DNA from 2 places in the Bordetella avium genome. Region 2 is predicted to be linked to the other one. Evidence: predicted binding sites of a transcription regulator. Region 2 holds the regulator's gene; the other holds the start of a gene.

Region 1 (5,546 bases), 860 kb from region 2:
GCCCTTGTACTTCTCGAGGATGAACTTGCGGACATCGTCGCTATGCAGGGCCTGCACCAGTTTCTTGACGGCCGCCGCATCCTGCTTGTCAGCCCGGGTGACCACAATATTGGCATAGGGCGAATCAGACCCCTCGATGAACAGCGCATCCTTGGTCGGGACCAGGCCGGCTTCGAGGGCGTAATTGGTGTTGATCAGGGCCAGATCGACGTCATCGAGCGAGCGCGGCAGCATGGCGGCCTCGAGTTCGCGGAATTTCAGCTTCTTGGGATTTTCAAGCACATCGACTGGGGTAGCCAAGATGTTGGAGGGGTCCTTCAGCTTGATCAAACCTTGCTTTTGCAGCAGCACCAACGCACGGCCGCCGTTGGACGGATCATTGGGAATAGCGACCGAAGCGCCCTCCTTGAGCTCGGCGAGTTTCTTGATTTTCTTGGAGTAACCGCCAAAGGGTTCGACATGCACCAGCGCCACCGGCACCAAATTGGTCTTGCGGTCACGGTTGAAGCTGTCCAGATAAGGCTTATGCTGGAAGAAATTGGCGTCCAACTGCTTGTCGGCCACTTGCAGATTGGGCTGTACGTAGTCGCTGAAGACCTTGATGTCCAGATCCACGCCTTCCTTGGCCAGCACGGGCTTGACCACTTCCAGAATTTCCGCATGCGGCACCTGGGTGGCGGCGATGGTCAGCTTTTCGGCATGCGCCTGGGCAGCGCCCATCGCCAGGGCGGAAAAGATCAGCGCCGAGCGCAGGAGCTTGAATGTCATGATTGCCTCTGATGTCGTTGATTCTTGAAAGGGCGAAATAAACGTCGGAGAAGGTTTTCCCCGAGCCGTTGCAAAAACGCCCTCAATTTACTTGAAAGCCGCCGGCTTGTCGGTCATATCGACATGGCGCCAGCACATATGCCAGCGGTCTTGACTACAATTCCGCTTATTCCCTCGTCACTTTTTTACTTGGTGGCAGGGCCTTTTCATGCTTCTTGATTGCTTCCCATCACCTGCCATGACCGACACCCCCGACCCTGCCGCCGTCCTGTCTCCTGCTGTCAAAGCCGCTATTCTTTCCGAGGCCTTGCCATACATCCGACGCTTTCACGGCAAGACCATCGTGGTGAAGTACGGCGGCAATGCCATGACGGAAGAACGATTGCAGCGCAGCTTCGCCCACGACGTGGTGCTCTTGAAGCTGGTCGGCCTGAACCCGGTGGTGGTGCACGGTGGCGGCCCGCAGATTGACGACGCGCTGCGCCGCCTGGGCAAGCAGGGTACTTTCGTGCAAGGCATGCGCGTGACCGATGCCGAAACCATGGAAGTCGTCGAGTGGGTGCTGGGCGGTCAAGTCCAGCAAGACATCGTCATGATGATCAACGAGGCGGGCGGCAAGGCCGTGGGTCTCACCGGCAAGGACGGCATGCTGCTCCAGGCCCGCAAAAAACTCATGGCCGACAAGGAAAAACCCGGCGAACTGCTGGACATCGGCCTGGTGGGCGATGTGACCCGTGTCGAACCGGCCGTCGTCAAAGCCTTGCAAGATGATCAGTTCATTCCTGTCATCTCGCCCATCGGTTATGGCGAAGACGGCACGGCCTACAACATCAATGCTGACGTGGTCGCAGGCAAGATCGCCGAGGTGCTGGGCGCCGAGAAGCTGCTCATGATGACCAACACGCCGGGCGTGCTCGACAAAAGCGGCAAGCTGCTGCGCAGTTTGTCGGCCCAGACCATCAACGAGCTGTTCGCCGACGGCACCATCTCGGGCGGCATGCTGCCCAAGATTTCGTCCGCCCTGGACGCCGCCAAGAACGGGGTGCCCTCGGTGCACGTGGTCGACGGCCGCGTGCCGCACTGCCTGCTGCTGGAACTGCTCACCGACCAGGGTGTGGGCACCATGATCAGCGCCCACTGATGCTTGCACGCCGGCAACTGTCCGGTCCGGCCGTGCGTCCTCGCCGCTCACGCGAGGCGGACGCACGCCGCGAGCGCCTCTGGCTGTTTGACCTCGACAACACGCTGCACGACACCTCGCACGCCATCTTCCCGCGCATCGACGCCGGCATGACGCAGGCGGTATCGGAAATGCTGGGCGTGGACGAAAGCACCGCAAACAGCCTGCGCAAGCGTTACTGGAAGCGCTATGGCGCCACCGTGATCGGCATGGAACGCCATCATGGCGTCGATCCCCGCCGGTTTCTGCACCGCAGCCATGACTTCGATGTCCGGCCGCTGGTGCGCGCCGAAAAAGGCCTAGCCGGCAAGCTCAAACGCCTTCCCGGCCGCAAAGTGCTGCTTACCAACGCGCCGCTGCATTACGCGCGCGCCGTGCTGCGCCATCTGGGCATCCTGCAACAGTTCGACGCGCTCTGGGGCATCGAGGAAATGCGCTTGCACGGTCAGTTGCGGCCCAAACCCTCATCCGCCCTGCTGCGCTACGTGCTGGCGCGCGAAGGCGTGCCGGCTGCACGCGCCGTGCTGGTCGAAGACACGCTGGACAATCTGCGCGGCGCCCGCCGCGCCGGTATGCGCACGGTACATGTCTATCACCCCGGCACTCCTTTCGCGCAGGCGCGCACACATCGCCCAGACTACGTCGACTTGCGAGTAAACTCGGTGACTGACTTACTGTTGCGCCGCCGTCCGCTACGCGGCTAACTGCTTTCCGCAACGTTCACGGCTCTGTCATGGCGACCAAACCCGGCGAGAGAAAAACCCAGATCCTGCAAACGCTGGCCGAAATGCTGGAGCAGCCCCACGCCGCCCGTATCACGACGGCCGCGCTGGCTGCGCGCCAACAGGTTTCCGAAGCCGCGCTGTATCGGCATTTCGCCAGCAAGGCGCAAATGTTCGAAGGCCTGATCGAATTCATCGAAACCACGCTGTTCACCCTGATCAACCAGATCATTGCCGCTGAGCCGCAACCTCTGACGCAGGCGCGCAAAATTGTCTCCATGCTGCTGGCTTTCGCAGAACGCAATCGCGGCATGACGCGGGTGCTGACCGGCGATGCGCTGGTCACCGAAGACAACCGTCTGCAAGGGAGGATCAACCACATCAATGACCGCATCGAAGCCTCTCTCAAACAATGCCTGCGTGAGGCCGTCAACGAAGGCAGCCTGCCTCCCCAAACGAATGTGGCTGCCTACGCCAGCCTGCTGACCCATCTGGTGATGGGACGCTGGTTGCGCTACGCCCAAAGCGGCTGGCGGGTCACCCCGACCGCCCATCTCGAAGAACATCTGCGTCTGATTCTGCCCTGAGTGCCGGGTTCATTTGCACCGCAAACCGGAAAACTTAACCGGCGGTCGCAAAGAACCACAAGTTGGAAAGCGTGTTAGCTTGATTGCCATCAATACGGGTTTTCCTTATTTCCTTACGCTTGTTACACAGTTGTTTGACTCACAGAACGGAGATGGATATGACTGCGCAAGCCGCTGTCCCTGCCCCGCAAGCCCCAAAGAAGAAAATCCCGATAGGTCTGGTCGCGGGCTTCATTGCACTCATCCTGGTGCTCTTGATTCCCACGCCGGCCGAACTGCCCGTCGCAGGCCACCGGATGCTCGCCATCCTGGTATTCGCAGTCGTGGTGTGGATTACCGAAGCCGTCTCTTATGAAGCCAGCGCCATCATGGTCACCACCCTGATGGCGTTTCTACTGGGCACGGCGCCCTCCATCAAAAACCCGGACGTGCTGATTGGCACCTCGGCGGCTATCACGATGGCCCTGCAAGGCTTCGCCAATTCGGCGCTAGCCCTGGTAGCGGGGGCCCTGTTCATCGCGGCGGCCATGACCTTCACCGGGCTTGACCGGCGCATCGCGCTGGTCACGCTGTCCTTGATCGGCACAACCACGCGCCGCATCCTGATCGGCGCCATCGCCGTGACCATCGTGCTGAGCCTGGTCGTGCCCAGCGCCACCGCGCGCAGCGCAGCCGTGGTGCCGATCATGATGGGCGTGATTGCGGCCTTCGGCGTGGACAAGCGTTCCAACATCGCGGCCGGCATCATGATCATCGTGGCGCAGGCCACCAGCATCTGGAACGTCGGTATCCAGACCGCCGCAGCCCAGAACCTGCTGACCGTCGGCTTCATGGATAAGATGCTGGGCGAACGGGTGAGCTGGGCCGAATGGCTCATCGCCGGCGCGCCGTGGGCGATCATCATGTCGGTGATCCTCATCCTCATCGTGCTGAAGATGCTGCCCCCGGAAAGCAATGAAATCGCGGGCGGCAAAGAAGCCGTTGAACGCGAACTGCGAGAAATGGGCCCCATGACGCCGCCGCAAAAGCGGCTGCTGGCAGTGTCCATCTTCCTGCTGATGTGCTGGTCCACCGAAAAAGTGCTCCACAACTTCGACACCACCTCGACCACCTATTTAGGCCTGGTTCTGCTGATGTTGCCGCGCTTTGGCGTGATGACGTGGAAAGACGTGCAATCACGCATACCGTGGGGCACGGTCATCGTGTTCGGCGTGGGTATCAGCCTGGGTTCCGCCTTACTCTCGACGCAGGCCGGTCAATGGCTGGGCAACCAGGTGGTAACGCATACCGGCCTGGACAACCTCGGCCCGCTTTCGATCTTCGCCATTCTGGGCGCCTTCCTCATCCTCATTCACCTGGGTTTCGCCAGCGCCACCGCACTGACCTCGGCCATGCTGCCCATCCTGATCTCGGTGCTGCAAACGCTGCCAGGCGACTTCAACCGCCTGGGCATGACCATGCTGCTAGGCTTTGTGGTCAGCTATGGCTTCATCCTGCCCATCAACGCGCCACAGAACATGGTGTGCCTGGGTACGGAAACCTTCACGGCCAGGCAGTTCGCCAAAGTCGGTATCCTCATCACCATCATCGGCTTTGCCCTGATGATCGTCATGGGCATGACCTACTGGCGCTGGCTGGGCCTTCTGTAAGGAGCCGCCCATGAAAATCGCCATTCCCGACGCCATCGCCTACGGCGAAGCCCTGCTCGTCGCGCAGGGCGTGCCGCAAGACATCGCTTTCGACGTCGCCGAACACCTGGTCGAGTCCGACCGGGTGGGTTACACCAGCCACGGCCTGTCCATCCTTCCCAATTACGCCCGCGTACTCAAAGAAGGCTTTCTGCAAGCTGACGGCCGCCTGCAACTACTGACCGACAACGGCGGTTTTCTCGCCTACGACGGCAACAACGGCTTTGGGCAACACGTCGGCAAGATGGCGGTGCAGGCCGCCATCGAACGCACCACTCAGCAGGGCTCATGCGTCCTGACGCTGCGCCGCAGCCACCACCTGGGCCGCATGGGTTACTACGGCGAGATGGCCGCCAGCGCCGGTTTCATCCTGCTGGCCTTCACCAATGTGATCAATCGCGCTCCCACCGTCGCCCCGTTCGGCGGCGCGCGCGCCTGCCTGACCACGAATCCGCTGTGCTTTGCGGGTCCGCTGCCGGGCGGCCGCCCGCCTCTTGTCGTGGACATTGCCACCAGCTCCATCGCCGTCAACAAGGCTCGCGTGCTGGCGACGAATGGAGAGCAGGCGCCTCCCGGGTCGCTGATCGACGCCGAAGGCAAT
Region 2 (5,546 bases):
GCGCGAAATGGGCGCACATCCATGCCGGTCAGATCGACGGCATCGGAAACGATGCCGACATCCGCCGCGCCCTGCATCAGTGCCGGCACGATGCGGTAGCTCGGCTCTTCCTGGACATCGATATCCACATTGGGATGCGCCATCAGGAAGGCTCCCAGCGGGTCCGGCAAAAACTCCGAGATGGCGGCGGTGTTGCATAGCAGCCGCACCTGGCCTTTGAAACCGAGCGCATATTCGCTCAAGTCTTCTTGCAGATGCGTCACATGCTGCAAGACCAGGCGGGCATGATGGGCCAGCGCCAGGCCAGCCGGTGTTGGCGCGACGCCGCGCCGTTCGCGCAAAAATAGGGCGGTGCCCAGAGGGGCCTCCAGGCCGCGCAGGCGTGCGCTGGCCGAGGGCAGGGCCAGATGGCTGGCCTGCGCACCCGCTGTGATGCTGCCTTTTTCGCAGATATGCAAGAACAGCCGCAGGTCGGTCAGATCGAAATGCATGCGCAGACTCTGTTATAGACATAGGCTGGGTCAGTGTATTCCACATTTTCAAGACGGGCCGGGCAGCGCAAGATGCCGCCACCATGCGTACTTTTACCGATTTCTATCTCCAGGCTGGCGTTTCTCTCACTGTCCTGATCTTTGGCGTTTTTCTGCTGGCTGGCTTCGTCAAGGGCTGCATCGGCCTGGGTCTGCCGACGGTGTCGGTGGGTTTGCTCTGTCTGGCTATGCCTGCGCCGCAGGCAGCCGCCTTGCTGGTGGTGCCGGCCATCATTACCAATATCTGGCAATTGGCAGTGGGAGGGCAGTTTGTCGCCTTGATTCGCAGGTTGGCCCCTTTTCTGATCGCGATTTGCCTTGGCAATAGCCTGGGTGCCTGGCTGTTTGCAGACGTCAGTAGTCATGGCGCTGTCAGCTTGTTGGGCGTTGCGCTCCTTTGTTATGCCGCTTTGGGTCTGTCTACGGTCAAGTTGCGCCTGCCGTCGCACCAAGAGGGCTGGATAGGCGCCCTGTGCGGCGCGGCAACGGGCTTGATCACGGCGGTAACGGGAGTGTTCGTATTGCCGTCCGTGCCGTATCTCCAGGCGCTTGGCCTGGATCGCAATGGGCTGGTCCAGGCGATGGGGATTGCCTTTATGGTTTCCACGCTGGCGATGGCGGGCGGACTGGCCTATGGCGGATCACTGGGGCCGGACGAGGCCGGCGCGTCTATCCTGGCCTTGTTTCCTGCGCTGGTCGGCATGTGGGCAGGCCAGCATCTGCGTCGACGTATCGGCGAAAAGGCATTCAAGCGAGGATTTTTTTTGGCGTTGGCGCTCTTGGGCGTGAATCTCGTGATCTTGGCTTAAGGACAGGCGCAGGTGGTAAATTGAGCGCGCGCCGGCCCTGCGGCGCCTGACTTTTTATCGCGAGCATCATGTCCATTGATCCCCAAGAACAGCACCTGGCCGAAGTCCGGGAGAGCAGCGAACTGGTCTATGACGGCCGCTTTCTGAAGATCCGGCACGATAGGGTGCGCCTGCCCAATGGCCGCCTGGCCTCGCGCGAGTACGTGGTGCATCCGGGCGCCGTGGTGGTGATTCCCCTGCTTGATGACGGCCGTGTATTGCTGGAGCGCCAGTTCCGCTACCCCGTAGAGCGGGTCATGACGGAGTTTCCAGCGGGCAAGCTTGACCCGGGCGAAGACCCCTTGGCCTGTGCCAAGCGTGAGCTTTTCGAGGAAACCGGCTATACCGCCGCCGAATGGGCTAAGGCGGGAGCGCTGCATCTGGCGATCGCTTATTCGACCGAGATCATTCATATCTATTTCGCCCGAGGCTTGTCGGCTGGCGAGCGTCAACTGGACGAGGATGAGTTTCTGGATGTGCGCAGTGCCGCGCTGCCGGACTTGCTTGCGGCCTGCCAGCGGGGCGAAGTCACCGATGCGAAAACCCTGACATGCATGCTGTGGCTGCAGAATGCGATGTCGGGCGCCTGGAAGCTAGATTGGCAGTCGGCATGAGCGGCTTTGAGGTCCTGCTGCTGCCTGCGGGCTGGCGTTTTCGCACCACGCCGGATACGCCCTTGTTGCTTGCGGCCAAGGCGGCGGGCATACGCATGCCCAGTTCCTGTCGCAACGGCACCTGCCGCAGTTGCCTGTGCCAGATGCGTTCGGGCGAGGTTAGTTACCGCATCGAATGGCCAGGCGTGGCGAGTGACGAGCAGGCCGAGGGCTGGATACTGCCTTGCGTCGCCTATGCTGAATCCGATCTCGAGGTGCATGCGCCACAGGCGCAACGCATAGGCCCTGAGGCAGCCGAGCCCGAAAGACGCTTGTTGACTGGGGCGCGGCGGGCTTAGCGCGCAAGGGGCAGGCAGGGCGCACCCTGTGGCAGCGGCGCGCTTGTTTCACCCAGCAAGGCGCGTGCGCCGCAGGTCGAACCGAACATCGCGGCCGCGTCATGTCCCACGCCCACGACCTCCTGTGCGTCGTGCTTGAGCTTGGGCCATTCGGGGTGGCGATGCAGGCTGAGTTGTTCGTAGCGCCAATAACCGAGCCCGCGCGCCCAGCGCGTGGCGCCCTGGGCTTCCGCGCCGCAACTCTTGTCCAGCGATTGATGCTCAGGATTATTGTCGGCCGAGCCCAATAGATATGTCACTTGCCGGTCGGCATAGCGGGCGGCGAGTGTCGAGCGATTAACCTCGTGCAAAAACGGCGGCAATTGATCCAGGCCGTATTTGTATTGGTTATAGGTGGGACAGATGCCTCGCTCGTAGGGGGCGAAGCCATCGGCGTGGGGCCGCTCAGCGCTCAGGTAGAGATAGGAAGACGGATTGGCGACCACATAGCGCACATCCAGTCCTTTCTCGCGCAGGTTTTCGTCCAGATTGTTCAGCACGGCATAGCGCTGAACCAGTTGAGCGCCGCCCGAGTGGCCCGCGATGACCACCGAGCGCAAGGCCGGCAGGCGTGCGCTGCTGGTGAGCTCATGCAAAAGATCATCCAGGACCTGCATGGAGCCCACGGGCGCGGGTCGGCCCTTGGCTGCCATGCTGGGCTCGCCATATTCCCAGCCAGAGCGGCGCCAGGCAGGCATATGGCTAAAGCTGGTGTCGATGCTGCTGGAAAACCTGGGCGCGACGATTAGCGTGTCGTTCAGGCGGGCGGGGTTGCTGCCTGTCAGGGAGGCAACCGCATCGTAATAGCGCGACGCATCACGTTTGACGCCATGCACGATGATGACCAGGCGGCGAATGCCTCGCAGATCGTCTTGCTGCAGATTTTTGCTGGTGTAAACCGGGAAGGGATAGGGGCTGCGACCCAGTTCTATCGTGCGCCAGGGCGGGGTGCGTGCCGGAGACGCCGCGACGGCGTCTTGGTAGGGATCGGCTGGCGCAGTGGTCTGTGCGGCGGCCGCATGCATGCCGGCCGTGGCCACTGCGAGGGCGAGCAAGCCACGGCGCAGCGTCATCGCGGCTTAGCAGTGCTCGTGGCCGAGCAATTGCCGCAGGCCGGCCAGATCGAGCAGGCGTACCTCCCGCTGGCTGATGCGGATCAGCCCCTCGCGTCCGAAGCGCGAGAATAGGCGGCTGACCGTCTCCAGCGTCAGGCCCAGATAATTACCGATTTCTTCGCGGCTCATGCGCAGCACAAATTCGGTTGATGAGTAGCCCAGGGTCGCATAGCGCTGCGACATATTTAGCAAAAATGCCGCCAGACGCTGCTCAGAGCGCATCGAACCCAAGGAGGCCAGCATCTGGTGCGAGCGGTTGATTTCGCGGCTCATGAGGCGGCGGAACTGCTGTTGCAGGCTGGGCAGATGCGCGGATACCCGGTCGATTTCGTTGAGGCGGATGACGCAGACCTCCGAGTCTTCGAGCGCCACGGCGTTCGAGATATGCTGGGATTCCAGCATACCGTCCATGCCGATGATCTCGCCTGGCAAATGAAAGCCGGTGATTTGCAACTGGCCCGAGGCATCTTCGAGTTGCGTCTTGAGCGAACCATAGCGCACGCCGTACACGGCATCCAGCGGGGTGCCCAGTTCGTAGAGCGTATGGCCTTTTTCTATGCGCACGCGCTCTTTGACGAGATCGTCAAGTTTCTCGACTTCGGCGGCAGCCATGCCAATCGGAATGCAAACATGGCCGAGCATGCAAGTAGAGCAATGCGCCGCATCAGGCGGAATGGGAACCCGTTTAAGCATTCTTGACCTCGTGTGGTAATGCACCGGCTCTATGAAGTGGCTCGGTTTATTTTTGATTGCCAGCATTGTAGTACTCCCTCCCGAGCCTCGTCGAACCGTCCTAAGCCGCGTGCAAACAGGGTGGCAAACGACAACGTTTGACCTTGACAGGCGCGGCGCGCGCTTTCCTTTCATCCGGGCTACGGCCTTTTCTGGGGGAGACGGCCGTTCACCGGCGCCAAAAAACGTATATGCTGATCAGGACGGCCGCGCGCAAGAGTGGCCGCGTAAGTCCTTGCAAGTCGATTTTCGGCGTGTGGTTGGGGGCTTGAAATGTCCCTTTCCGTCCACACATTCTTGTGATCAGGCCAGCTGAATGTGGTTTCGGGCTGGCTCACTCAACTGCCAACCGACCTTTATGCGATTCGACAAACTTACGACCAAGTTCCAGCAAGCACTGGCGGACGCGCAGAGCCTCGCCGCCCGTAACGACAACCCCTATATCGAGCCGGTACACGTGCTGTCCGCGCTGCTCGCAGACGCCGACAGTGGCGCGGCCAGTCTTCTGGCGCGCGCCGGCGTGGCCGTCAACCGGCTGCAACCTGCCCTGGATGCCGCCATCCGCGCCTTGCCACAGGTAGCGGGCAGCGACAATGTACAGGTGAGCCGCGATCTGCAGGGCGTATTCACGCGCACCGACAAAGAGGCCGCGCGCCGCGGTGACACCTTTATCGCCAGTGAGCTCTTCCTGTGGGCGTTGGCCGACGACAAGGGCGAGGCGGGCCGCATTCTGCGCGAAGCCGGGCTCCAGAAAAAAGCCCTGGAAACCGCGATCGACGCCGTGCGCGGTGGAGAAAAAGTCTCTGCCGCCGAGGGCGAGTCCAACCGCGAAGCCCTGTCCAAATACACGCTGGATCTCACCGAGCGCGCCCGTGAGGGCAAGCTCGATCCGGTGATCGGCCGCGACGATGAAATCCGCCGCACCATTCAGATCTTGCAGCGCCGCACCAAGAACAATCCGGTGCTGATCGGCGAGCCTGGCGTGGGTAAAACCGCCATCGTCGAGGGGCTGGCCCAGCGCATCGTCAACGACGAGGTGCCCGAGACATTGCGCGGCAAACGCGTGCTGTCGCTGGATCTGGCGGGCCTGCTGGCCGGCGCCAAGTTCCGGGGCGAGTTCGAAGAGCGGCTCAAGGCAGTATTGAAAGAGTTGTCGCAGGATGACGGACAGAACATCGTATTCATCGATGAGCTGCACACGATGGTGGGTGCCGGCAAGGCCGAGGGCGCGATGGATGCGGGCAATATGCTCAAGCCGGCGCTGGCGCGCGGCGAGTTGCATTGCATCGGCGCCACCACGCTCGACGAATACCGCAAATACATCGAGAAA

Evidence for each region. The regulator FNR, encoded in region 2, switches genes on or off when oxygen is low (the NO sensors DNR and NnrR bind a similar motif). The targets are predictions, from matches to a motif close to TTGATNNNNATCAA.
Region 1: a site for FNR is predicted at 3,337-3,350, ahead of U0029_RS01235 (DASS family sodium-coupled anion symporter). Genes of this name have one in related genera too.

Annotation. Positions count from the first base shown of each region.
Region 1 covers NZ_CP139969.1:265,696-271,241, reverse strand. Annotated here, with positions in the region: gene U0029_RS01255 (MetQ/NlpA family ABC transporter substrate-binding protein) at 1-768, opposite strand, end outside; gene argB (acetylglutamate kinase) at 1,007-1,909, shown strand; gene U0029_RS01245 (pyrimidine 5'-nucleotidase) at 1,909-2,652, shown strand; gene slmA (nucleoid occlusion factor SlmA) at 2,682-3,257, shown strand; gene U0029_RS01235 (DASS family sodium-coupled anion symporter) at 3,416-4,906, shown strand; gene U0029_RS01230 (Ldh family oxidoreductase) at 4,917-5,546, shown strand, end outside.
Region 2 covers NZ_CP139969.1:1,127,286-1,132,831, forward strand. Annotated here, with positions in the region: gene U0029_RS05340 (LysR substrate-binding domain-containing protein) at 1-491, opposite strand, end outside; gene U0029_RS05345 (sulfite exporter TauE/SafE family protein) at 575-1,339, shown strand; gene U0029_RS05350 (NUDIX domain-containing protein) at 1,408-1,992, shown strand; gene U0029_RS05355 (2Fe-2S iron-sulfur cluster-binding protein) at 1,989-2,330, shown strand; gene U0029_RS05360 (hypothetical protein) at 2,327-3,442, opposite strand; gene fnr (fumarate/nitrate reduction transcriptional regulator Fnr) at 3,449-4,177, opposite strand; gene clpB (ATP-dependent chaperone ClpB) at 4,575-5,546, shown strand, end outside.